Regions from separate parts of the Exiguobacterium sp. JMULE1 genome, predicted to be linked through region 1. Evidence: predicted binding sites of a transcription regulator. Region 1 holds the regulator's gene; each other region holds the start of a gene.

Region 1 (8,180 bases):
ATTGCCAAACGAGTGCGTGATAGACCGGTTTACCTGTTTCTTTGTTCCAGACGACCGTCGTTTCGCGTTGGTTCGTAATGCCGATTCCGGCGATTTGCTCAGGTTTGATATCTGCTGTTCCGAGTGCTTCGGCCATGACGGCAAGAATCGAACCCCAGATTTCGTTTGCATCATGCTCGACCCAGCCTGGTTGTGGGAAGTATTGCTTGAATTCCCGTTGTGCCGAGTTGACGATTTTCCCATCGTGATCGAAGATGATCGCACGTGAGCTTGTCGTACCTTGGTCGAGTGCTAGGATATACTTGTTTTCCATTTCGAAATCCCCCTTGAGCGGTATGTGTTAGTGAGACGTGATCTTAGTAGATCAATTGATAGATGAACACGGCAATCGCTCCACCGATGATTGGACCAACGACAGGAATCCATGAATAGCCCCAGTCAGATGAACCTTTATTCGGAATCGGTAGGATAGCGTGCGCGATACGCGGTCCAAGGTCACGAGCCGGGTTGATGGCATACCCTGTTGTACCACCGAGCGATAGACCGATGACGACGACGAGTAAACCGACGATGAGTGGTTTTAAGCCGTCTCCGAACGTCGTTAAACCAAGTGCCAAGATACCGAAGACGAGAACGAATGTCCCGATGATCTCAGAAATCAAGTTCGACGGCGTATGACGAATCGCTGGACCTGTTGCGAACACACCGAGTTTTGCGGCTTGATCATCAGTCGCTTCAAAATGTTTCATGTAATGAAGCCAAACGAGAATGGCGCCGATGAAAGCTCCGACAAGTTGTCCGGCAATGTAGATCGGAACGTCTGCCCACGGTAGGTCAGAGTTCAAAGCAAGTGCAATCGTCAATGCGGGGTTCAAGTGTGCTCCGCTTTCAGCAGCGACGAATGCTGCTGTCATGACAGCAAGACCCCAAGCGAACGTGATGACGATCCATCCGCTGTTTTCCGATTTCGTCTTTTTCAAGACGACACCGGCGACGACTCCATCCCCGAGCAGGATGAGGATCATCGTACCGATCATTTCTAGTACAAAGTTATTCATGCAAAAACCCTCCCTTTGGATTAAAGCAGATAATGGCCTTTCTACTTTAAATTACTCCGATTTGAGAACGTTTTCAATACATATAATTGAAATATAGGAATGGAAATTTTTTATTTTGATGTTTAAAGATACGAAAAAGTGGATAAGAAAACACCTCTTCCTGCCTGCAAGCAAGCAAAAGAGGTGTTACCGACGACGTTTTTTTCTTTTTTAGGTCGAAACCAACTGCTGGAATAATCTAGTAGGATATGAATCGTACTCGCCACCATGATGCCAACGATGAATGCAGGCAAGGAAGCAAACCACGAATCAATCGTAGCAGAATCAAGAACCTGAAAATATAGACTTATAAATAGTAGGGGAATCAGAATCGCAGCACTATAAAGAAGCCGAATGATGTCTCCGATGATCAGTCCATGCGACCAGATCGATCGGTGAGGCATGATCTTGACATACGGCATCCAAAGAACTCGAAATGGTCCAAAGCGATAATACGGTTCTGACTTTAAATCGAGGTCGGGTGACAACCAAAGGGTACCGACAGCGATACCGATGGCAGTCGGTAACCAATCGGTTTGTTGCGTTGCGACCGAATACGCAACGTAACCCGTCAGTGCGACGGTATTGACGGTATCATGTACATTTCCTGATGGCATGAAAAAAGACCAGTCGTAACTGGTCCCTCCGTCAATGAATCGTCCGATACACGCCGATTACCTTACCAAGAATGGAGACATTATCGAAATACATCGGATCCATCGAGTCATTTTCTGGTTGTAGACGTACCTGTTGATCTTCTAAGAAGAACCGTTTCACCGTCGCTTCGCTATCTTCGGTCATAGCTACGACGATTTCTCCGTTTTCTGCTGTGTTTTGTTGGCGCACGATGACACGATCGCCGTCAAGAATACCTGCGTTAATCATCGATTCACCATCGATCGTCAACATGAAGACCGTCTCGTTCCCTACATAATGTGCAGGGAGTGGGAACTGTTCTTCGATGTTTTCAATCGCTGTAATCGGAAGACCTGCTGTGACTTTCCCGATGACGGGAACATGGACGATGGCTTCCGTGATTTCTTCAGGCTTATCAAGCAATATCTCAATCGCACGTGGTTTCGTCGGGTCACGGCGAATCATTCCCCGTTTCTCGAGTCGATCCAAATGACCGTGTACCGTCGAGCTAGACGCGAGTCCGACTGCTTCTCCGATTTCACGAACTGATGGTGGATACCCCTTCAGTTTCACTTCAGAGACGATGTAGTCGAGAATCTCTTGTTGGCGCTTAGACATTTTCCGCATACGAATTGCCACCTCTTTCTGGATTGAAGTTTGAAATGTAAGAATATATGTTTCTAGATTCACTATAACATAGAACAAATGAGCGTACAAACAATTGTTCGACATTTTGTGTTGACCGAACACGGGTTCTGTGTTTATTATGAGTTATGCGAACAATTGTTCCGCGAACGTTTATTCTAACTCATTCATTTTATATTTGGAGGGATTCATGATGATTCATACGATTCGTACTCATGCTTTTTCAATTCTCTTCTATGCATTAAGTATTGCCTTCGTGATCTTTTTACTCACACCGCGCCCGGATGAAAAAGTGGCGCAACTAATGACTGCTTCCGTTACGGTCGATGAGAACGCTACAGTTGAACAAATCGCTGAAGTCTACAATGACGGTTCGATGTCAGATGAAGAATACGTCAACTGGTTGATTAAAAATAATGATGTCGAGACAAAACACGTCATCTCAAAAAGCAAAATCGTTGTACCAATCGCACAACAATGACAAAATGGAAAAGTTGTGAAAGAACGAACAGGGATGTGAGGTACGATGAAGGTCGTGATTTATTGTCGGGTGTCGACCGAAAAAGAAGCACAAGATAGTTCGATTGAACGCCAACGGATGGAACTTTCGAAGGTCGCGTCTCAAAAGGGTTTTGATGTCGTGGATGTCGTCTCTGAAAAAGAGAGTGGATATGACGTCGATCGGGAAGGGATGCTGACGGTTCTTGATCATGTGACACGTGATGCGGTAGATGCGGTCCTCGTAACGGATGACACACGGATTGGTCGAGGGAATGCGAAAATCGCTATTTTGCACACGTTTAAGAAGCACGGTGTTCGGTTGATGACACTTGATTCCGATGGAGAATACCAACTTGCTGATGCAGAAGCGATGGTCCTTGAGATCGTCTCACTCGTGGAAGAATATCAACGTAAACTGCATAATGCAAAAATCGCGCGCGGCATGCGGCGAGCGGTCGAACAAGGCTTTCGCCCGGAACGAAATCTGAATCGCCAAGGAGAGAACGCCGGGCGTAGCCGAAAGGACGTACCGATCGAAGAAATCGTACGTCTCCGTGAACTCGGACTGACGTTTTCAGATATCGCCGTTACGCTTCGCGGGATGGGACATGATATTTCAAAGGCAACGGTCAATCGTCGATACCTTGAATACCGAGAATTGACGCCTAGCCCGGAATGAGAAGCAAGTAACCCGTCGACTGACGCGGTTAACTTGCTTTTTTTAGTAAGCTCTTTTACAGTAAGAATACAATTGAACTACTCAAGTTTGAGTCGTACAGAAAGAGGGATTCCATGTTATCACAAGAACAATTAGATCGAATCAACGCATTAGCGAATAAATCAAAAGTCGAGCCGTTATCAGAAGCAGAAGCGGCAGAGCAAAAAGAGTTACGTGCAGCGTATCTCGCAGCATTCCGTGGATCGTTCAAAAACCAACTCATGGGCATGAAGATTGTTGATGAAGAAGGTACGGACGTAACACCAGAGAAATTAAAACAAGCACAAGAAGAAGAACGGAATAAACAATAATCGTTTGTTTCTTCTATAGAAGAAAGAGGTTCGCGTTAAGCGGACCTCTTTTTTGTTTAGCGCTGTTAGATGAGGAAACATTGCACGATAGCAATACATCTTAATAACGATCTTTCATCAATTCATGCATCCTGTATGAGTCGATAGAACGGCTATAGATAGCGCATTCATTTTAATGTGACATACTATTTAGAAAAGTTGTATCACATTTAAGAGTGTGCTAAAATGAGTAGGAATTTGTGAAAAAGAGAGAGGATGATTGTTTTGACGAACATGACGACAGTAGAACAATTAGCAATTAATACGATTCGTACCTTATCGATTGATGCCGTACAAAAGGCGAACTCGGGTCACCCAGGTATGCCAATGGGAGCAGCGCCGATGGCATTCTCGCTTTGGGCGGATCATATGAACCACAACCCTAAAAATCCAGAATGGTTCAACCGCGACCGTTTTGTACTTTCAGCCGGACACGGTTCGATGCTTCTCTACTCACTCCTCCACCTATCGGGATATGATCTATCAATGGATGATCTTAAATCATTCCGTCAATGGGGATCAAAAACACCAGGTCACCCGGAATACCGTCACACGGCTGGTGTAGATGCGACGACAGGTCCACTTGGTCAAGGGATTGCAATGGCAGTTGGTATGGCGATGGCAGAACGTCATCTTGAAGCAAAATACAACCGTGACGATCTCAACGTCGTCGATCACTTCACATACGGAATTTGTGGAGATGGAGACTTAATGGAAGGTGTCTCAGCTGAAGCGGCTTCACTCGCAGGTCACCTTGGTCTTGGTAAATTGGTCGTATTGTATGATTCAAACGATATCTCACTTGATGGCGATCTCGATAAATCATTCTCTGAAAACGTCCAGAAGCGCTTCGAAGCGTACAACTGGCAAGTCATTCGCGTAGAAGACGGAACGGATATCGATTCGATTTCGAAAGCAATCGCGGCGGCGCAAGCAGAGACGACAAAACCAACATTGATCGAAGTCAAGACAGTCATCGGCTTCGGTTCACCGAACAAATCAGGGAAATCGGCTTCTCACGGTGCACCACTCGGTGAAGCGGAAATCAAATTGACGAAAGCTAGCTATGTATGGGATCACGAAGAGTTCTACGTCCCTGAAGAAGTCAAATCATTGTTCGACGAGCGGATCGTCCAACGTGGTGCTTCTGCGGAAGACGCATGGAACGAAACGATGAAACAATACGAAGCAGCTCACCCGGAATTGCATGCGGAACTCGTTCGCGCGATCGCAAACGAATTGCCAAGCAACTGGGAAGCAGATCTTCCAACGTACGACTTGTCATCGAAAAAAGCGACACGCCAAACGAGTGGTGAAGTCTTGAACGGTCTTGCGAAGAACGTTCCGACATTGTTCGGTGGTTCAGCTGACCTTGCAGGATCGAACAACACGATGCTCAAAGGCGAAGCAGACTTCGATATCGACCCAAGTGGTCGTAACATCTGGTTCGGTGTACGTGAATTCGCAATGGCTGCGGCTGTCAACGGTATGGCACTTCACGGCGGCGTCATTCCTTACGGCGCGACATTCTTCGTCTTCTCGGATTATCTCCGTCCAGCAGTTCGTTTAGCAGCATTAATGGGACTTCCATCAATTTTCGTCTTGACGCACGACTCGATCGCTGTCGGTGAAGATGGTCCAACACACGAGCCAGTCGAGCACTTGATGAGCTTCCGTGCAATGCCGAACGTCACGATCTACCGCCCAGCAGACGGAAAAGAGACGATCGCAGCATGGAAAACAGCAGTTCAAGCGAAAGACAAACCGACACTTCTTGTCTTAACACGTCAAGGTCTTCCTGAACTTGAAGGCACAACGACGGAAGGCGCAGAAAAAGGCGGTTATGTCATCGCTGGTGACGTCACGAAAGCCGACACGCTCTTGCTCGGTACGGGTTCAGAAGTTCACCTTCTTGTCGAAGCACAAAAAGAACTTGGTGAATCAGCAGCTGTCGTTTCGCTTCCATCATGGGAAGTATTTGAAGCGCAGTCAGCAGAGTATAAAGAATCAGTTCTTCCAAAACACATCACGAAACGTGTTGCGATCGAAGCAGGCGCTTCGCTCGGTTGGTACAAATATGTAGGAACAGAAGGACAAGTCATCGGAATCGATCGTTTCGGCGCATCTGCGCCTGGAGACTTCCTCTTGAAAGAATACGGCATGTCTGTTGAGAACGTTTTAGCGACAGTCAAACAACTCGGATAATCTTTTCCGGAAAAACGGGTCCGATCTTACGTCGGGCTCGTTTTTCATCTATTATCATCTATGCAAACAATTGGAATTATAGTATAGTAAAAAGCGACGTTTTAAGTTAGAGGAGGAAGCAACTTGGCTACATGGATTTGGATTTTAATTGCCCTTCTTTGCTTGGTAGCAGGTGTCGCCCTTGGTTTCTATATCGCTCGTCGATACATGATGAACTACTTGGAGCAAAACCCACCAATCAACGAAGATATGATTAAGACATTGATGATGCAAATGGGTCAAAAGCCATCACAAAAGAAAGTCAACCAAGTGATGCGTTCAATGAGTGGTTCAATGAAATCACCTAAAAAATAAGCTGTACGAAAGGGGACTAAATGGTCTCCTTTTTATTTGCTATTTTTTAGAAAGAGAACTAATCTAAAATGTGAGACTATTTTAAATAATCATAGGATTTAAAAAAGGGGGGAGACTTGAATGGGAGTCTTCAGGAAACTCGGTTGGTTTTTCCGGCGAGAATGGAAAGCGTATAGTCTTGGGGTCGTCAGTTTGATTTTTGTAGCGGCGTTAGAGTTGATTCCGCCAAAAATCATCGGGACGACGGTCAACGGTCTGAGTGAGGGAAGCTTGACGAAAGATGATTTGATTCGTCTCGCAGGTACGTTGTTGCTCATCGGGGTCGCGACATATATCATTCGTTATTTTTGGCGCTTTTATATCTTTGGAGCATCGATTCGTCTCGGTCGATTATTGCGCAGCCAACTGTATGGACATTTTTCAGATTTGGATCAATCGTTCTATAAGAAATATCGGAGCGGGGACTTGATGGCGCATGCGACGAACGACGTACAGGCGGTATCGATGACAGCAGGTGCCGGTATTCTCACGCTCGTCGACTCGGTGACGATGGGGAGCTTTGTCATCATCACGATGGTCACGACGATCAGTTGGAAATTGACGCTCGTATCACTTCTACCGATGCCGCTGATGGTCTACTTGACGTCACGCTACGGGAAAATGTTACATTCGCGTTTTCACGACGCGCAGGAAGCATTCTCCGATTTGAATGACAAGGTCGCGGAAAGTATTAGTGGTGTCCGCGTCTTAAAAGCAACAGGGGAAGTGGAATCTGACGTGCAGACGTTTACGGATCTATCGGATGACGTCGTCCAAAAGAACCGTCGTGTCGCAAAAATCGATGCATTATTTGATCCGACGATTTTTGGATTAGTCGGTCTATCGTACATCATCGCTGTCGGATATGGTGCATATCTGTTACAACAAGGTGAAATCCGAATTGGTGACATCGTCTCATTCACTACATATCTTGGTTTATTGACATGGCCAATGCTTGCCTTCGGTTGGTTGTTCAACATTGTCGAACGTGGTCGTGCTTCCTACGATCGGATCGAGCGAATGCTTGCGATCGAACCGGAAATTAAAGATGCGAAAGAAGCAGCAACAAGTGTTTCCTCACCTGAACTCCACGTTGGGATTGAGCGTTTCATCTATGATACGCAACCGGTCTTACAAGACATCGATGTGACGTTGAAGCCCGGTAAATCGCTCGGAATCGTCGGGAAGACAGGTGCTGGGAAATCGACGTTCGTTCGCTTATTGTCTCGCGAATACGACGTCAAACAAGGCGCCATCACAATTGGTGGACGAGACATCAAACAATTGACGCGTGACACCGTCCGTCGTCAAGTGGCGATCGTTCCACAGGATCATTTCTTATTCTCCGCGTCGATTGCTGATAATATTGCCTTTGCAAAACCGGATGCATCAATGGAAGACATCATGGAAGCAGCTCGGATCGCAGCGGTTCATGATGATATTCTTGGATTTAAGGAAGGGTATGCGACGATGGTCGGGGAGCGTGGGGTGACGTTATCCGGCGGTCAAAAACAACGGATCTCGATTGCCCGGGCATTACTAGCAGACTGTCCGATTTTAGTGCTCGATGATGCCTTATCTGCGGTTGATGCCAAAACTGAGGAAGCGATCATCCACCACTTCCGCACGGCGGAT
Region 2 (8,180 bases), 820 kb from region 1:
GGGCTGCTGCTGACTTCGGTGGTGGGACGTGGGAATGCCCGGGTGGCAAGATTGACTTCGGTGAACTGCCGCTCGATAGTCTCGTTCGCGAGATAAAAGAAGAGACACAGTTGACAGTTACGCCGGAGCGTCTGCTCTATGCTTCGAGCTTCCTGACGCATCCCGATCGGCAAATCGTTCTCTTGATGTACGTCTGTTCGACGCATCAAACGGACGTTCAATTATCAGTGGAACACGACGCTTATCTCTGGGCGGACGAAACAATGATTCGTCAGTTGATCGCGCCGAATATCTTAGCTGATTTTGAACGACATGATGTATTTTCGTTACTGCATCGCTAAACACAACTGCCCCGCCTGACCAGTTGGTCGAGCGGGGCAATTTTTATTTACAGTAAAGGATCTCGATAACAGACGACGCGATTCCGACCGGTTTGTTTGGCTTCATACAATGCTAAGTCCGCTTTCTGGACAGTCTCAAATACAGTCGACGCTTGATCGGATGAAGCAGCCCCTAGCGATAACGTGACATGAAACACAGGATGCTCCTTATAAACGAAGTGTTGATCGGCGCAGGCAGATCGAATCCGTTCCCCGAGTCGTTCCGCTTGTCGAAGTGGTACGTCCGGCAATAGTAAGACAAACTCTTCACCACCGTATCGACCGACGACGCCCTGTTCCGGACAATACGATTGTAAGAGGTGACTGAGTTGTCGTAAGACGACGTCACCCCCTTCATGACCGTATGTATCGTTGATTGATTTAAAATGATCGAGATCGAGAATGAGGACGGAAAAGACCGTTCCGTTCTGAGTATACTCGGCTAACGTTTCATCTAGCTTCCGGCGGTTTCCGAGTTGCGTCAGTCCATCCGTTAAAGCCAGTTCCTGTTGCGTATGTACGAACAAAAAGTGCTTCCTTAGTTCTTGTAAGAAACGATAGGTGACGTAGCCACCAATCATGATGACGATGATATAGACGAGCGCAATCTCTAAAAACCGCTCGAACGTGTTCGTTAATAAATAGAGCGCCGGTAAGCTGTATGCGATACCTGTTCCAAGCAACACGAGATAATCCTTCATCCGTTGAGCAGCGAACCGTCGATAAATCGTCGCTGTCACGAGTAACGCGACACAGATCAAGGTTGTCAGAATCAGTCCTTGGTATTCGCCAGCTGGTGTCACTGCAAATCGGGCGCCGATGATGAACAGCATCGTGATGCTACCGCTGACTAATCCGCCGTAAAAGTACGCCGTGACGAGCGCAACGAGACGCAAATCAATCTTTGCAACGTCATAGGAAATACTGTTAAAGATCAACAGGGCACCAATCACACCGGCGATACAACCGATCGCGAGTCGGACTTGTAAGGAAGAGTTAGGCGAGATGCGCTCGATCCGTCTTAGCGGTAAAAACGCAAACAGCAATGTCGCAATCAACAGTGAGAAGTTCAACAACAATGAATTAAGCAACGTAAGCACGACGACATCCTCCTCATTCCATTTCAGATGTTTACTCTATTCCCTCCAAATTACACATTCCCCTCTTTTTCCAAGGTTTTCAAACAAGAGGAGAGGGAATCAAACAAATATGTCTATCGTCTACATCATTAAGGGGGAATCTTTCATGGACCGTCAAGCTGAAAAACGAAAAAGTAAGATGCCATTCTTCATTATTCTCGTTATCGCTATCTTCGTCATCGTTGCTGCTGCGTTGATCATTTATGTCACATCTGAACCAAAAGAAGAGACACAAGCACTTATGACACATCTTGCGACTGTCCTTCCGGTTTACGTGAATTAGATTCACAAGACCTTTACACAAGCCGTACAACACCTTCATACATGTTGCTTTATCTCCTTCCGATAGGTACACGGGAGGAGATGTTTTTTATGCTTATGAAAAAACGATTATTAGCACAACAACTAAATGGATGGTTGATTCCGATCGTTGCCATCGGGCTGATCGTGATCAGCGGTCTCAGCGTTTACGCATCGTATCAACAATCCGTCGCAGCAACTGAGGAACGGCTGATGCGTGAGTTAACCATGTTCGACGCGAATGTCCGGGCAACGTTTCTTGCGTATCCGGATGACGCGACAGACCGCTCGCGTGCCATCAAACGATTGCAACAGCAACAGCGAACCGACTTATCACGTGACGACTATTCGATTCGCTTTCAAAGCCTGAAAACGAGTGAGGCGTTCCGACCGCTAACACTCGAACCGGCAAAACGAAAACAACTACTACAGCACTTAAAAACAGCCCGTACATATGCTTTTTCGAATCAAGACCAGTTTCTTGTCGCAATGACGATTCCGGAACTCGATGACGTCATCTTGCTGACGACCGATCGCGATAAATTAATCGCCCCTGCTCGCGATTTAGCTTGGACACTCGTCTGGGTCAGTGTGATTACGCTTGTCAGCATCAGCTTCTTGATTCGCTCACGAATTAGAAGACAACTCGCCCCACTATCGAAACTCGCCTTACAGATTGAAGAAGCGCATGCGAAGCGATCGTATCGTCCATTAACACTCAAAACGACGACCTTTGAGTTACAACAGCTGACGTTTCAATACAATCAGTTGATGCAACAGATCGGAGATTTAACGGCTGAGATGCAACAAGCGAGTCAGGAACTCGAATCCGTCCAACCCCACTTTTCTTCGCGCTTATCCGCGATGGATCAATCAGTCCAAGCCGTCGATGAAGTCGCCGGTTCTTTACTTGCGCAATCGTCGCAAATGGATCAGACAATCGTCGCCTCGACACGTTTGACCGCTCAAGGGCACGATGCGTTAAGTGAGATGCAAACGACACTTCTCAACAGCCAACATGCCGTAACCCGTTTTCAACAGACTGTTCAGACGAATCACACGACACTTGAGATCTTACAAGAGGAAAGCCAGTTACTAAAGGAACAATCCGCGACGACAGAGCAGATTTTGCAACAGACCTCACACCTACAGCAACAGATGGAGACCTCAATCTCGCACATTCAGCGCGTTGCTGAAGAGACGCGCCGCTTGTCGCTGAACGCGCTGATTGAGGCAACCCGTGCTGGAGAAGCCGGTCGTGGCTTTATCGTCGTTGCCAAGGAAGTCGAAAAACTCGCAATCGATATCCGAACGAGTACAGATCACATCCGTCAAGTCAATCAGACATGGACGGCGGGACTCGATCAAGTCGAACAAGCCATCGTGCAGATGACCGAACGTTTTCTCTCAACATCGCAACAGCTCGAGACGGCAACGGCACACTTGCAACAAATGCTGACTGAAGCGACGACAATTGAGACGACACTGGGTACCGTCGAACAACAACGTCAAATCGTCGTCCACGTTCAGTCGAACATGCAGGAACATCTACAGTCCGTTCAGCAGTTGATGTCGGAGCTCTCTTCTTACAGCCAAGTCCTCGGTGATCAAATGCAACACCACGTCAACCAGCAGACGGAACTGAAGACACATAGTGCGGTACTCGAGTCACGCATCAGTTCGTTGCAACAGACCGTTCGCTCGAGTGAATCGCCATCTTAACAAAAGGAGCGCCTCCCATCTCTGGTAAGCGCTCCTTTCCTCTGTTCTCAGCCGATATAACGTGCTTCCTTTTTATCGATGATATTTCGAATCCGGTTCTCCGTCACCTGATACTGCTCTGCCAGCTGACGAATCGTCTTCCCTTTTTCATACTGCGCGCGAATCGTTCGAATCTGAAACGATGACAGCGTCACATGTTGACCTAACAAGAGATCAAACTCGCCCAGCAGTTCAGTATACTGTTGATCGATCGAAGGCAGGACGTCTAAGTTCGATAACTGATCGTCAGCCCGTTTGCCGTTGCGCCGGACGAGTTTCGCTTCCGTGACGTCAGCCGTTAGAAAAGCTTGTGCAACGAGTACACCGACCTGGACGCGTTCTCCTCGACCACGTTGATAAAGCGTGACTTTCCGGTATCCTTCCCGATTGAGTCGCGGACGGAGCAAGACACCTTTTCGTCGTTGCTGGACACCGCGACACGTCACGATCGTTCGGTCGAGCGATCTTACGCGACCTAGCGATGAGACTTCATATATACCTACATAGCCGATGACGGATTTCCATTGTTCTTGCATGGTTGTCCTCCTTCAGACAAGGACACGACGGGACTTCATACTTGAATTATATCAAATTACGAACAAACGTTCTAGTGATGTCACTCGTCGGAATGTGCTATTCTTAGCAGAAAAAGGAAATGAGGTTCGTCTATGAAATTTGTCTTGTTACTCGGTCCCCAAGCGGTCGGAAAGATGACGATCGGTCAGGAAATCGAACGATTGACGGAGATGAAAGTCTTTCATAACCACCAGACGATCGACCTGTTATTGCCTTATTTTGATTTCTCTGAACCCGCACATCACCGCTTAAAGGATACGATCCGGCGCGAGATGTTCAAGGAAATGGCGAACAGTTCGCTCGAAGGTGTCCTGTTTACATTCCTCTGTCTATTCGGCGTCGAAGGTGGTGGTCTCGAGTTCATTGAAGAGACAGTCGAATTATTCGAACAAGCGGGTGCTGACGTCTATATCGTTGAACTCGATGCGCCGGTCGCAACACGCCTGCACCGGAACACGACCGAAAACCGATTGACGCACAAAGTAACGAAGCGTGATCTCGCTGCTTCTGAACAGGACTTACGCGAGACGGCGGACGGATACCGGACACGTTCGCTTCCAGGTGAACTACCGGACGTCAACTACCTCTTCCTCGATACGGAACAGTTAAGCGCGCGTGAAAGCGCTGAAGCGATTTGCGACCATTTCAACTGGTCCAAAACAACGGTCTAATCACAAACGAGCCCCGTCCTGCTCAAGCAGGCGGGGCTTTAGTGATGGAGTTCGCGTGCATATCGATTCGCCTGCAACTGAAATCCGTTTCGACGCCAGACTGTCTCACTGCCTGCTTCGCCGTAGACACGCGTCAGTAATAACGTCCGCGCGAAATACGACAAAATCGACGTCAACGCTTCTGTGATGTATCCGCGCTGATCGTCCTCATCCGTCGTTGTATAACGTAAGTTTCCGGTCGATCCATTCCATGTGAAGGTAATCGTTCCGACGATTGTTTTCTCACGTAACGCATGCAACGTCCACTTACAACCCGATTCGTCATCCGTTGCTTCGACAAACAGGCGTGACGTCGTAAAATCCGGATGTCTCCCTTGCATTCAGCTCTCCTCCTCGACCTCGAACGTTGCTGTCGCGTAAGCCTCTCCGTTAATCAAAATCGTTAATGTATGTGTTCCGGGATAATGGACACGCGTCGTCATGTTCCGAAACGATTGGCGTCGTTCGACTTGTAAGACACCTTTGACTTACCGCTCCCGCAGTTGAAACACCTTCCGACTCGTTCCGCGTTGTTTGACGTAATCGATCGCGTATTCAAGACGCAGACGTTGCTCGACGGAACTGTTTACTTGAAACGAAAACTGTAACTCTTGACCAATCGTCACTGGTGAGACGACCAAGTCCGTCACCTCGACCTCACCTTGCGTGACGTGTCCGAACAACTGTAATACTTCTGGATTTCCGCGCTTCAGTAACGTCCGGGAAGCGTGACGTAAAATCCAGTCTGTATTCGGATCTGTTCCTAAGTGACGTTCGATTCGCTCGATCAGGTATTCCGGATGTGTCTTTGAAATATCGTTCAAGTGATTGGCGACACTTTTTCGGACGTAGAGTGACGGATCCTGTAGTAAGGCGTCAAGAATCGGTAATGCTGGACGCGGATCAGCAATCAAACGCGGAATCGCTTGTCCCCACGGCAGACGCGGGCGTGTTCCTTCAGACGCTAAGCGCCGGACATGTTCATCATCTGATGTTGTCCATTTGAGTGCCTGCTCGAGGAAACGTTCCTGATCGACAAGTAGAAAACGCCGAACGGCGAACTCCGACGTCGAATGTTGCGTCAACTTGGCAAGTATCTCTATCGCAAGCGTCCAGTCAGAAAGGTCTGCCGTTCGTTCGACATACTCTGGAAAAACAATTCCCGGTAGCCCAGTAAACTGCGGTGCGAGTCGCTCTAGCTCCGACACCGAGTCCGGAAACGGTGGCAAGATCGTCTCCAGCGTCTCCGCCACACGACGGACACGTTGTTTAAACGCGAGTTCTTCCCAGTCTCCCTGCTCGACTCGTCTTCGAAAATCCGGTACATCGACCGCTGCTCCTAAGCGGTCGAGCCAACTCGGTGAAAATACATCTTTAATCAAACTCATCCTTCATCCAATCCTCTCTGTGTGCGCTCCAGTTTGAGCAATGTTTCCTTGCGTGCGAGTCCACCCGCGTATCCACCTAAATCTCCATTCGTCCGAATGACCCGATGGCACGGAATGACGATTGCCAGTTGGTTCGCTCCATTCGCTCGTGCGACGGCACGAACAGCAGTCGGTTGACCGATCCGGATCGCCAGCTCTTGGTACGAGATCGTCTCCCCACTCGGAATCCGCTCGAGTTCTTCCCAGACGCGGCGTTGAAATGGTGTCCCGTACCGCATCAGTGGCGTCTGAAACGATACCGGCTCTCCTTTGAAGTAACGACGGAGCTCCGCTTCGATCTGTCCAAAGACCGGTGATTCCCCGGGAACGATGACAGCGCGCGCTTTTTGACGTAATTGTTCGATTTCCCGCTCCAGTCCACGTCGGTCGACGAACTCGAGCAGATGTAAGAGTTGATCGTCGGCAATCGCCAGCATCGAACCGAGTGGTGTATCAAGCCATTTCGCGCGTAAGACCTGCCCGTCAAAGCGCGACGGTGCCTGCCCGAGAATCCGTGCTGACGCCTCACGAAAACCACTACTCGATTCATAACCTCCAGCCAACTGCCCTTCGATGATCGGCTTACCGGTCCGGATCTCCTTCATCGCAAGCCCCATCCGTCGTGCCCGAGCATACGCGACGAACGTCATTCCGAAGCGTTTCTTGAACTGGCGGCGTGCCGTTGATTCATCGAGACCAAGTGCTCGAAAATCGGCTTCCTTGAATCGTTTGTCTGGTTCTGCCTCGACCGCTTCGATCAAGCGTTGAATCGTACCATGATCGCCGGGATAAGCAAGCGGATGACAACGACGGCACGGTCGATAAGAGGCAAGTAATGCCTCTTGCGCCGTCTCAAAAAACTCACAGTTCTCTGCTTTCGGTTTTCGTGCCGGACACGTCGGACGGCAAAAGATGCCGGTCGTCTTGACACCAACAAAAAACGTTCCTTCGTACGTCGCGTCCCGGCGAACGAGCGCTTCATAATACGTGTGATGTTCCATCGCCTTCCCCTCCTTTGTCCTTAGTATACCGGCTTGTCCGGTCATCATGTCGCCGAAAATCAGGCATTGATATGTTTAAGATTCACTTAAGAAACATCGTCCTGTTTTCGAAAGGGACGATGTGCATACTACATGATATACTCAACGGAAAGTAGGGTTTTCATGTTTGATTTCTTAAAAGAAGCACTTCACGCACCACTCCGTGTCGGAGCCGTCGCACCGAGCAGTCCACGTCTGGCTGAAATGATGGCACGACGCGCCGTCGCCGATCGTCCACGCCAAATTCTTGAAGTCGGAGCGGGTGACGGAGCGATCACCAAAGCTTTACTGGCCGCTCGTTCACCGGAGACACATCTCTTGATTTGTGAACGGAGCGAAACGTTCCGCCCGGCACTCGAGCAGTTGCTAGCTCAAGAAACGAATGTCACTCTCTTCATTGGTGACGTTCAAGGATTATCCGATTCATGGAGCGGACAGATCGACGTCATCGTCAGTGGTCTCCCGTTCGCGTCATTCCCGGCAGCGTTGCGGCATGACTTATTAGCACAATTCCAAACGTTACTACGACCAGGCGGTCACTTCATCGCCTTTCAATACACCCGGTTCCAGTTCAAGATGTTCCGGGACTATTTCCAAGAACACAGTTATTCGCACACGCTCTACAATCTGCCCCCGGCTTATGTTTTCGAGGGGATACAACAGGAGGAATCTACACATGCCCACGCTCTTGATCGTTGACGATGAAGCAGACATCCGTCAATTGCTTCGACTGTATTTAACCAATGAAGGGTACGAGATCCTCGAAGCCGAAAATGGTGAGGAAGCGTTAGCGACTCTTGCAACGCGTCCAGTTGATGCGATGTTACTCGACGTGATGATGCCCGTT
Region 3 (8,180 bases), 690 kb from region 1:
ACATCTTCTTCTACATTGACGAGGCTATTGTATTGTCCGATTGCTAAAAAGGCAATCACGGCAACAATAACGACTCCGATGATGATTGGGAGTTTTGATGTACTCCGACTTCTGCGTGCCATGTGGCATTCACTCCTTTAATTATGTCTCATCCCTATATACCCTTAAGCGACTGAATTAGTTTCAAAAAAATGAAAAACCGTCAGCTAAAATAGCTAACGGTTTGAACTTACATGTAGACGATGACAGCTAAGACAGCCGCTAAGACAAGACGGTAGATGGCGAACGGAACGAGTTTGATCTTGTTGATCAGCTTCAAGAAGAAGCGAATCGATAAGAGGGCAAACACGAACGACGCAACGAAACCGACAGCATAGAATGCGAAGTGGTTCGGTTGAATGTTCTCCCAGTTCTTAACGAGCGAAAGGAAACTAGCACCGAACATGATCGGTACAGCCATGATGAACGTAAAGTCAGCTGCCGTCCGGTGATTCATCCCGAGGAAGACCCCTCCGGAAATCGTTGAACCAGAACGAGAGAAGCCAGGCCAAAGGGAAATACATTGGAACAGACCGACGAGTGCTGCTTGGCGATATGTAATCTGATCAAGCGATGTCGTTTTTGGTTCCTTTGGTCCGAATTTATCGGCTGCAATCATCAAGAGGGCACCGACTGCAAGACCGATGATGACCGTCTCAATCGAGAAGAGGTTCTCATCGATGAAATCTTCGAATAACAATCCGAGAACAGCTGCTGGTAGAAGACCGATCAAGACGTGCCGTAGTTTTAACTTGTGTGTCCCTGCTGCGTCATGTTCGCCTTCAATCTTATACAAACCGATCAAGCTGAAGAGGCGTTTCCAAAAGACGACGACGACCGCAAGAATCGATCCGAGCTGAATGACGATTTTAAAGGTGTTCGCCGAATATTTACCGAGAAAATCGGTAGTTTGCAACCACATGTCATCGACGATGATCATGTGACCCGTGGAAGAGACCGGTGCAAATTCCGTCATCCCTTCGACGAAACCGAGTAAGAGCGCTTTTAAAAGTTCAATGATTGTCATGGTAATCTCCTTCTATACGATGTGCTAGTTAAAAACATATCATGTTTTATTCTTGTGAGATAGAACTAATCGGAATATCGGGCGCAGGTCTGAGAAAGTATGATGCGCTTCAGACGAAACCCGATGCCTAGATTCGTTTGAATAAGAGTGAGCAGTTATCTAGATTCCATAGGATATGACTAAGACACTCCGTCGTGTCCATTCACATTGAGATAGTTATGAGAGATAGGGAAATTTTTCTGTTAGGACACAAGGTCAGAAAAACTTCAAATCGATTGGTTTTGCTAGAATGCGCCTGAATCTACAAACAGAAAAACGAGCAGAAGACGGTATCATCCACTGCTCGTTTTGCAACGGCTTCATCCTAAAGCGACGTCAAGAATCATCATGACCGTAAAACCGACCATCAAACCAAGCGTTGCTAAATCGGATCCGTTTTCTGCTTGTGATTCCGGAATCAATTCTTCGACGACGACGAAAATCATCGCTCCGGCAGCAAACGATAACGCATACGGGAGGAGCGGTTGAACGAAGAAGACCGCGGCTGCTCCGACCATCGCGGCAATCGGTTCGACGATCGCTGACAATTGACCGTAATGGAAGGCGCGCCGGCGCGACATCCCTTCACCGCGTAATGGAATCGATAGGGCAGCTCCTTCCGGCATGTTTTGAATCCCAATCCCGAGTGCGAGCGTCAAAGCACCGGCGACGGTCGCTCCGTCCATGTTCAAGGCAGCGGCGCCAAAAGCGACACCAATCGCAAGACCTTCGGGAATATTGTGCAACGTGATCGCAAGAAATAGTAACGTCGTTTTCTTGAGTCCTGTCGAAGGACCTTCCGCTGTCTCGAGTGGTGCAGATAAGTGCAAATGCGGCGTAACGAAGTCGAGGAGACGGACGAAAAATCCACCAGCGAGAAAACCGATGGCGGCAGGAATCCAGGCGATTCCTCCATCCTGCTCCGTGAACTCGATCGCAGGAGCAAGCAGCGACCAAAACGACGCGGCAATCATGACGCCGGCAGCAAAACCGAGCATCATGTTCATGACGCGTTTTTCAATCGTCGTAAAGACAAAGACGAGTGCCGCACCAAGTGCGGTTAACCCCCACGTCATCATTCCGGCAAGCAGTGCTTGCACGACGACGGGGAGAGAAGTAAACCAATCCAACATGACTATTCCTTCTTTCCGGGCACGATTTAAAGCATCCATCTGTATGAGAGCTTACCCGTTTTCGATCCGGACGATTCGTGTGAAGGGAATTTCAATGACTTCACGTCCGCGCAGAAAGAGAACGGAACGTTCGGGTTCTAATCGTTCGACGAAACCGACGACCGTCACGTAGCTACTTTCCTTATAATACGTGATTTCAAGTTCGTTTCCTTCTATTAAAGCTTCTTGAAGCAGAAAGTGCCATGATTCTTGCAACTGTTCATCAATTTCAGGCAAGTCGAGCTGATGCATCTGGACATAGTATTCCCGCAGCAATTGCAAATGTTCCGGCATGAGAAAAGGAATCCATTTTAAATTTCCCCGATCACGATACGCTGTCATGAAGATCACCTCCCGGATGACCGCCGACAAAACGAAGGCGACGTTTGGCGACACTCGTATCAAGAAACGAGACAGCGAGGCGAATCGTTCCTTTTCCGTAGCGGAGGTTAACGACATCCATTGCTTTTAATAACCGTCGCCGTTTCCAGAGCCGCGCATTATCCTCGAACAAAGACAACTGTAAGGTGCCTTGATCGGCAGTCAAATGCCCCACTGCAACGGATAAAAATCGAACAGGTTCCCCATCGAGCCAATTCGGTTCGAACAATTGTAAGACGTGACGCAAAATGATGCGTTCATCGGATGTCGGGTAAGGCAACCGCACTTGACGGGAGAAGCCACTTCGGACGACGTTTCGAGAATAACGGACACCGATGTGAACGGTCCAGCCGACTTGATTCGAAAAGCGGCAACGTGCGGCGACATCCTGCACCAGTTCATTGAGCACATTCTGGATGCGTTCGAACTGATAATAGTCCTGCATTAAGGTCACACCGTGTCCAATCGTCCGTTGAGGAGCTTTCTCGAACAGATGACGCGGGGGGAGCAGTGTCGGTGATGCGTCGAGTCCCCAAGCGTGATGCCACAGTTCGGCACCGATGACACCGAAGCGTGCGTGTAACTCTTCGACAGGGCGCATGGCAAGATCACCGATTGTTTCAATCCCCATCATCTGCAGATGTTGTTCCATGCGGTGTCCGACTCCCCACATCTTCCGAATCGGAAAGTCATGAAGACGTCGTGCGACATCAGCATATCCACATCGCGCGATGCCTTCTTTTTTCCCGATTAAATCAAGCGTCAGTTTTGCGATGACGTTATTTGGACCAATCCCGATGCGGACGTGGATGCCGGTCTGTTTCAGGATCGCTTCTTTAATTTTGAGAGCAGCTTGCAGGTCGGAACCAAATAGGCGATCGGTTCCGGTCATGTCAATGAAGCTTTCGTCAATCGAATAGACGCGGATGGCTTCAGGTGGTGCGAATTGGTGCAGAACATCCAGGACACGAATCGACGTCTTCATATAAGCAAGCATACGTGGTTCGACAAGTCGAATCGTACGACGAACAGCGTATGGCAATTGCTCGATTTCATACAGTCGACCGGCTGTCTTGATTCCAAGTGCTTTTAAAGCAGGGGTGGCAGCGAGAATGACGGATCCGCTTCTTTTTAAATCGGAGACGACCGCCAGGCGTGTCGTCAAGGGAGGGAGATTGCGATACTGGCATTCACAGCTGGCGTAGAAGGACACACTGTCGACGCAAAAAATACGTTTATCTTGTGGTAAAACGACGGAAGGAAACATCTGAATCACTCCTTTACATAAAAGAACGTATGTTCTTATTTTAATTTTCCTTGACTATAGCATGGTCTCAAAGTGTCTCAAAATAAAAACTGTTGGAAAAAGGGGGAATTGAACGATTTTCCCTCATATAAAAGGAGTTTGGTACACTAAGGGAGAGAAAAAAGGGGGAACCTTCATTGAAAGAGACCGTTATCCGATTACCAGAATTACCGAAGACGCTTCAGCCAGAGACGTTCGATCAAGTCGAAATCGATGACCCGTATCTAAAAGGAGCGCGTTATGAGAAAGAGTCGATGCCGAGTGAACTGACAGAACGCATCGATGCCTATCAAGTGTGTTTTCAAAATGTCTCGTTCGCGAATCTGACCTTTGACCGTGGTTCGTTCGAAGATATTCGTTTTGAGCAATGCGACTTAACGGGATGTCACTTCCAAGAAACTCGTTTTCACCGTGTGTCCTTCGTCGGATGCCGGATGACGGGCATCCAGTTTGAAGATTGTACGCTTGACCATTTAACGATTCAGGAAGGGCTTGCGGATTACGCACAGTTCATTCGCAGTACGGTCCGTCATCAACACTGGAGCGAAACGACGATGAAAGAAGCACAGTTCTTCGAAGTGAAGCCGACCCATTGGAAACTCGAAGCGGTCCGGCTTACAGATAGCCAATGGATTGAAACACCGTTAAAAGGTCTCGACCTCCGGCAGACGGAACTCTCTGGTATTACGATCGATCCGCGATTTTTACCAGGCGCTGTCATTACGGAAGAGCAAGCAGTCGCCTTTGCTCGCTTGTTAGGTCTTGTCATCCCATAACAAAAAGAAGTCCTGCTTTCGATTGTTACTCGAAAAGCAGGACTTCTTTTTAATGAAGGTTACTGTTCTTAAAATGACATCGTTTCGCCATCCTCTGGAATCAGGAAATGGGCAGAAAGGTGGAAGGCGGCTAAAAAGTCAGCAATCATATCACGTCGCAAGAGACAGTGGTTGACGGACTCGAGGTGCGAGACGATGATCGTCGCTTCCGCCGCCGCTTCGTGTACGGCAAGGAGATCACGCTGTGACATCGTGATCGGCTCTCCGGTCAAGAACTGGGCGGCGCCACTGTTGACGACGATGATATCGGGTGTATGTTGTTCGATTGCATGCGCGACCTCGTCGCACCAGATCGTATCACCTGCGATATAAAGTGTTGGTTCGTCCGGATGGGTGAGGACGAGCCCAGACACACGTCCCATCCGTTCGCCGATTTCACCGACACCATGCTGTCCACCTGTTCGATGGATTTGGATATCACCGATCGTCACACCGGAATCGAAGGAAGAGACGTTCGTGAAGCCGGCTTCTCGGATATGCTGCGCGTCTTCTTCTTGCTGCGCATAGAGTGGCAAATGCTTGGGTAATAGTTGTTTAGCAGCATCATCGAAATGATCAGCGTGCAGGTGCGTGACGAAGATGGCGTCAGGATCGAGCAGTGTGTTGACATCGACCGGTAAGTCGACGAGTGGATTAGCGATGGCATTCGGTGTTTGACCGAAGGGAGGCAAGCTGCCTTTTTCGCCGAGGAACGGATCGATCAGTAAGACTTGATTGGCATACGTGACAACGAGTGTTGCATTGCGAATTTGTTGAATATCCATTAGGTTCATCCTCTCTCAATGACTCGAATTGACTATTCCCCGTCTGGCATTCAATGAATCCTATCGCAAGCGTTTCTCCATCGCCATGACGTCGACATATTCACCGTTCAACTGTCCTTGCTCCTTAAACGTTCCGACGATCCGAAACCCGGAGCGGATATAGAGTTTTTGTCCGATTTTATTGAATGGGAAGGTGAAGAGAATGAGTTTATGCATCTGATGATCACGGGCGTATTGCTCAGCCGTTTCAAGCAAACGTGTGCCAATCCCTTGTCCACGATGAGTCCGGGTGATATAAACCGAAATCTCACCGACGGATGCATAGACAGGACGCGGATTATACGGATCGAGGGAAATGAAGCCGAGGACACCTGTGTCATCTTCAGCGACATATCCGGCATATCGATCGGTGCGTTCTGCATACCACTGGGTCATGAAGGATAAGTCCTTTTGGTCGGTCTCAAGCGTTGCGATTCGATCTTCGATGCCTTCGTTATAGATGGCGAGAATCGCTGGTAAGTCGTGTTCCGTTACGGGACGAATATGCATGACGCTCACTTCCTCATCGCTTTTCCTTCATTATATCGGTTACGTGTCAATGTAGTGATATGTTTGTGCGATAAGAAAAAGCGCCGATTCCCTTCATATAAAGGAAATCAGCGCTTTTATCGTTCTTAAGAGACCGTTGACGTCTCGTTTTCATAAATCGGAACCCAGCCGTCTGTCGTGACGAAGATCCGAACAGCAACGACTTTACGATCGTCTTGAAGCGTAAAGTAGTGGCGTGTGTTAACAGGAACGGAAATCAAATCACCAGGATTGAGTTCGATGTTATAGTAGCCGACTTCTTCGTCTTTGATCGCGAAGACGCCATGACCGCTAACGATGAAACGAACTTCATCATCCGTGTGATGATGTTCTTTCTGGAAGTTGACGAGTAACTCATCAAGGTTCGGTGTCGTATCCGAAAGTGAGATGATATCAGCTGTCTGATACCCACGACGTTCTGATACGTCTTTGATTTCGGGAGCGAACGTATCGAGAATCGTTTGTTTGTCTGCATCCGTCAGTGTGAAGTTCTCAACGAGAGGCGCTGGAAGTTTCGAAACGTCCCATTGTTCGTAAAGAACGCCCCGTGACGCAAGGAAGTCAGCGACTTCCGTTTGATCCGTATACCGTGTGTTTGTTTCTTGGAATAAGACTGTTGCCATGAGATGATTCCTCCTTTTAATGAATGGATTGACGGCATGATTGCAACGTCAACGTGTAATTGAATAAAAACTCGAAGGCTTCGAGGTGTTTCTTTGCTTCAAAGGCGGTCGGTGCCCAGACCGTGATTCCGTGATTGCGGATCAGGACGGCACCACTGTCTGCTGTGACATGAGGTGCAAAAGCAGCGGCAAGCGTCGGAATGTCCGCATGATTCGGAATGATCGGTACCGTGACCGTCGCATCCTCTTCCCAGTGTCCGAGTGCCTTGATGATTTCTTGACCGGAAAAGGTGATGCTGCCTTGATCGCCATAGAGTTCCGAAATCACATTGTTCGCAATCGTATGGACATGCAGGGAACAACCGGCGTCCGTTCGATTGAACACTTCGACATGGAGCAATGTCTCAGCGGAAGGACGCCCGGATTGCTCACCGATCAATTGACCGGTCGCATCGACATGAACGAAGTCGTCAGGAGTCGTCTGCCGTTTATCTTTTCCGCTTGCCGTCACAAGGAATTCAACCGGGACACCGGATGTCCGAATGGCGAGATTGCCACTCGTACCAGGGAACCAATCGCGAGCCGCAAGCTCTTGTTTGATGGCGCGTAGCTCTTCATAGCGTCGCATGAATGTCATGTTGTCACCTCCGCTCGTGTTAAATCATGAACGATATCATGGAACGTCTCAAACGGTGTATAGGCGATATCGTTCTCTTCACACAACGTGATCAGATAATCACGGGCATAGACACGATCCGCTTGTTTTGAGAGTTCGAAGTCCGTCACCGAGTCGCCGATGACGATGATGACGTCACCGTCTTTACGTAGTGTCCGGGCAACGGACGTTTTACAACAGCCGCACCCGTTCGTACAATGGGCATCGCAGGCGTTTGGCCAATCGATATGGACGAATGGACCACTGAAATCGGCGACGTTACAGTAAATCTGTTCTTGTTCAAGGAATGGCGCTAAGATCGGTTCGACGAAAAAGTCCATTCCGCCGCTGACGATCGAGAAATCGATGTCTTGACGACGACTGTACTGCAGTAACTCCGAAAATCCGTCGCGAATGACGGCGCGCTCCAGTAAAAAGTCAAGATAGGACGCTTTCCCATCAGATGGCAGAAGTGCGAACATTTGCCCGACACCACTTTGAATCGATAACGTCCGGTCGAGTACGCCGCGTTTTAACGGTTCGAAGTCACTCGCTGGCGCAAATGCCTGCATGAGTGCGATGATGTTATCCTGTGTCGTCACGGTACCGTCGAAGTCACAAAGAATCCGTACGGTCATGACTTGATCCCCCAAGCGTCGAGGGCGATCCGTAATTCTTCATGACGCGATGCTGCCGTCGATAGGGATTCATTTGCGAGTGCCGCATCGAGTGCCTGACGGAAAGCGGTGA

The links. The regulator LexA, encoded in region 1, represses DNA repair genes until DNA is damaged. The targets are predictions, from matches to a motif close to CGAACATATGTTCG.
Positions count from the first base shown of each region.
Region 2: the regulator LexA is predicted to act here: its motif matches at 4,176-4,189, upstream of EXW93_RS01430 (NUMOD4 domain-containing protein).
Region 3: the regulator LexA is predicted to act here: its motif matches at 3,948-3,961, upstream of EXW93_RS02070 (Y-family DNA polymerase).

Region 1 is NZ_SGWC01000002.1:1,043,665-1,051,844, forward strand. Features, by position in the region: gene glpK (glycerol kinase GlpK) at 1-313, opposite strand, end outside; gene EXW93_RS05500 (MIP/aquaporin family protein) at 357-1,058, opposite strand; gene EXW93_RS05505 (metal-binding protein) at 1,181-1,714, opposite strand; gene lexA (transcriptional repressor LexA) at 1,746-2,360, opposite strand; gene yneA (cell division suppressor protein YneA) at 2,572-2,859, shown strand; gene EXW93_RS05520 (YneB family resolvase-like protein) at 2,905-3,558, shown strand; gene EXW93_RS05525 (DUF896 domain-containing protein) at 3,672-3,908, shown strand; gene tkt (transketolase) at 4,164-6,152, shown strand; gene EXW93_RS05535 (YneF family protein) at 6,276-6,506, shown strand; gene EXW93_RS05540 (ABC transporter transmembrane domain-containing protein) at 6,627-8,180, shown strand, end outside.
Region 2 is NZ_SGWC01000002.1:220,916-229,095, reverse strand. Features, by position in the region: gene EXW93_RS01450 (NUDIX hydrolase) at 1-341, shown strand, start outside; gene EXW93_RS01445 (GGDEF domain-containing protein) at 389-1,480, opposite strand; gene EXW93_RS01440 (hypothetical protein) at 1,626-1,802, shown strand; gene EXW93_RS01435 (methyl-accepting chemotaxis protein) at 1,892-3,541, shown strand; gene EXW93_RS01430 (NUMOD4 domain-containing protein) at 3,589-4,116, opposite strand; gene EXW93_RS01425 (AAA family ATPase) at 4,249-4,827, shown strand; gene EXW93_RS01420 (GNAT family N-acetyltransferase) at 4,866-5,207, opposite strand; gene EXW93_RS01415 (DNA alkylation repair protein) at 5,355-6,254, opposite strand; gene EXW93_RS01410 (bifunctional transcriptional activator/DNA repair enzyme AdaA) at 6,251-7,294, opposite strand; gene EXW93_RS01405 (class I SAM-dependent methyltransferase) at 7,457-8,032, shown strand; gene EXW93_RS01400 (response regulator transcription factor) at 8,010-8,180, shown strand, end outside.
Region 3 is NZ_SGWC01000002.1:350,309-358,488, forward strand. Features, by position in the region: gene EXW93_RS02050 (LemA family protein) at 1-122, opposite strand, end outside; gene EXW93_RS02055 (undecaprenyl-diphosphate phosphatase) at 230-1,066, opposite strand; gene EXW93_RS02060 (ZIP family metal transporter) at 1,426-2,238, opposite strand; gene EXW93_RS02065 (YolD-like family protein) at 2,290-2,619, opposite strand; gene EXW93_RS02070 (Y-family DNA polymerase) at 2,603-3,925, opposite strand; gene EXW93_RS02075 (pentapeptide repeat-containing protein) at 4,102-4,740, shown strand; gene EXW93_RS02080 (MBL fold metallo-hydrolase) at 4,809-5,564, opposite strand; gene EXW93_RS02085 (arsinothricin resistance N-acetyltransferase ArsN1 family A) at 5,625-6,113, opposite strand; gene EXW93_RS02090 (1,2-dihydroxy-3-keto-5-methylthiopentene dioxygenase) at 6,239-6,775, opposite strand; gene EXW93_RS02095 (methylthioribulose 1-phosphate dehydratase) at 6,792-7,412, opposite strand; gene EXW93_RS02100 (2-hydroxy-3-keto-5-methylthiopentenyl-1-phosphate phosphatase) at 7,409-8,068, opposite strand; gene EXW93_RS02105 (2,3-diketo-5-methylthiopentyl-1-phosphate enolase) at 8,065-8,180, opposite strand, start outside.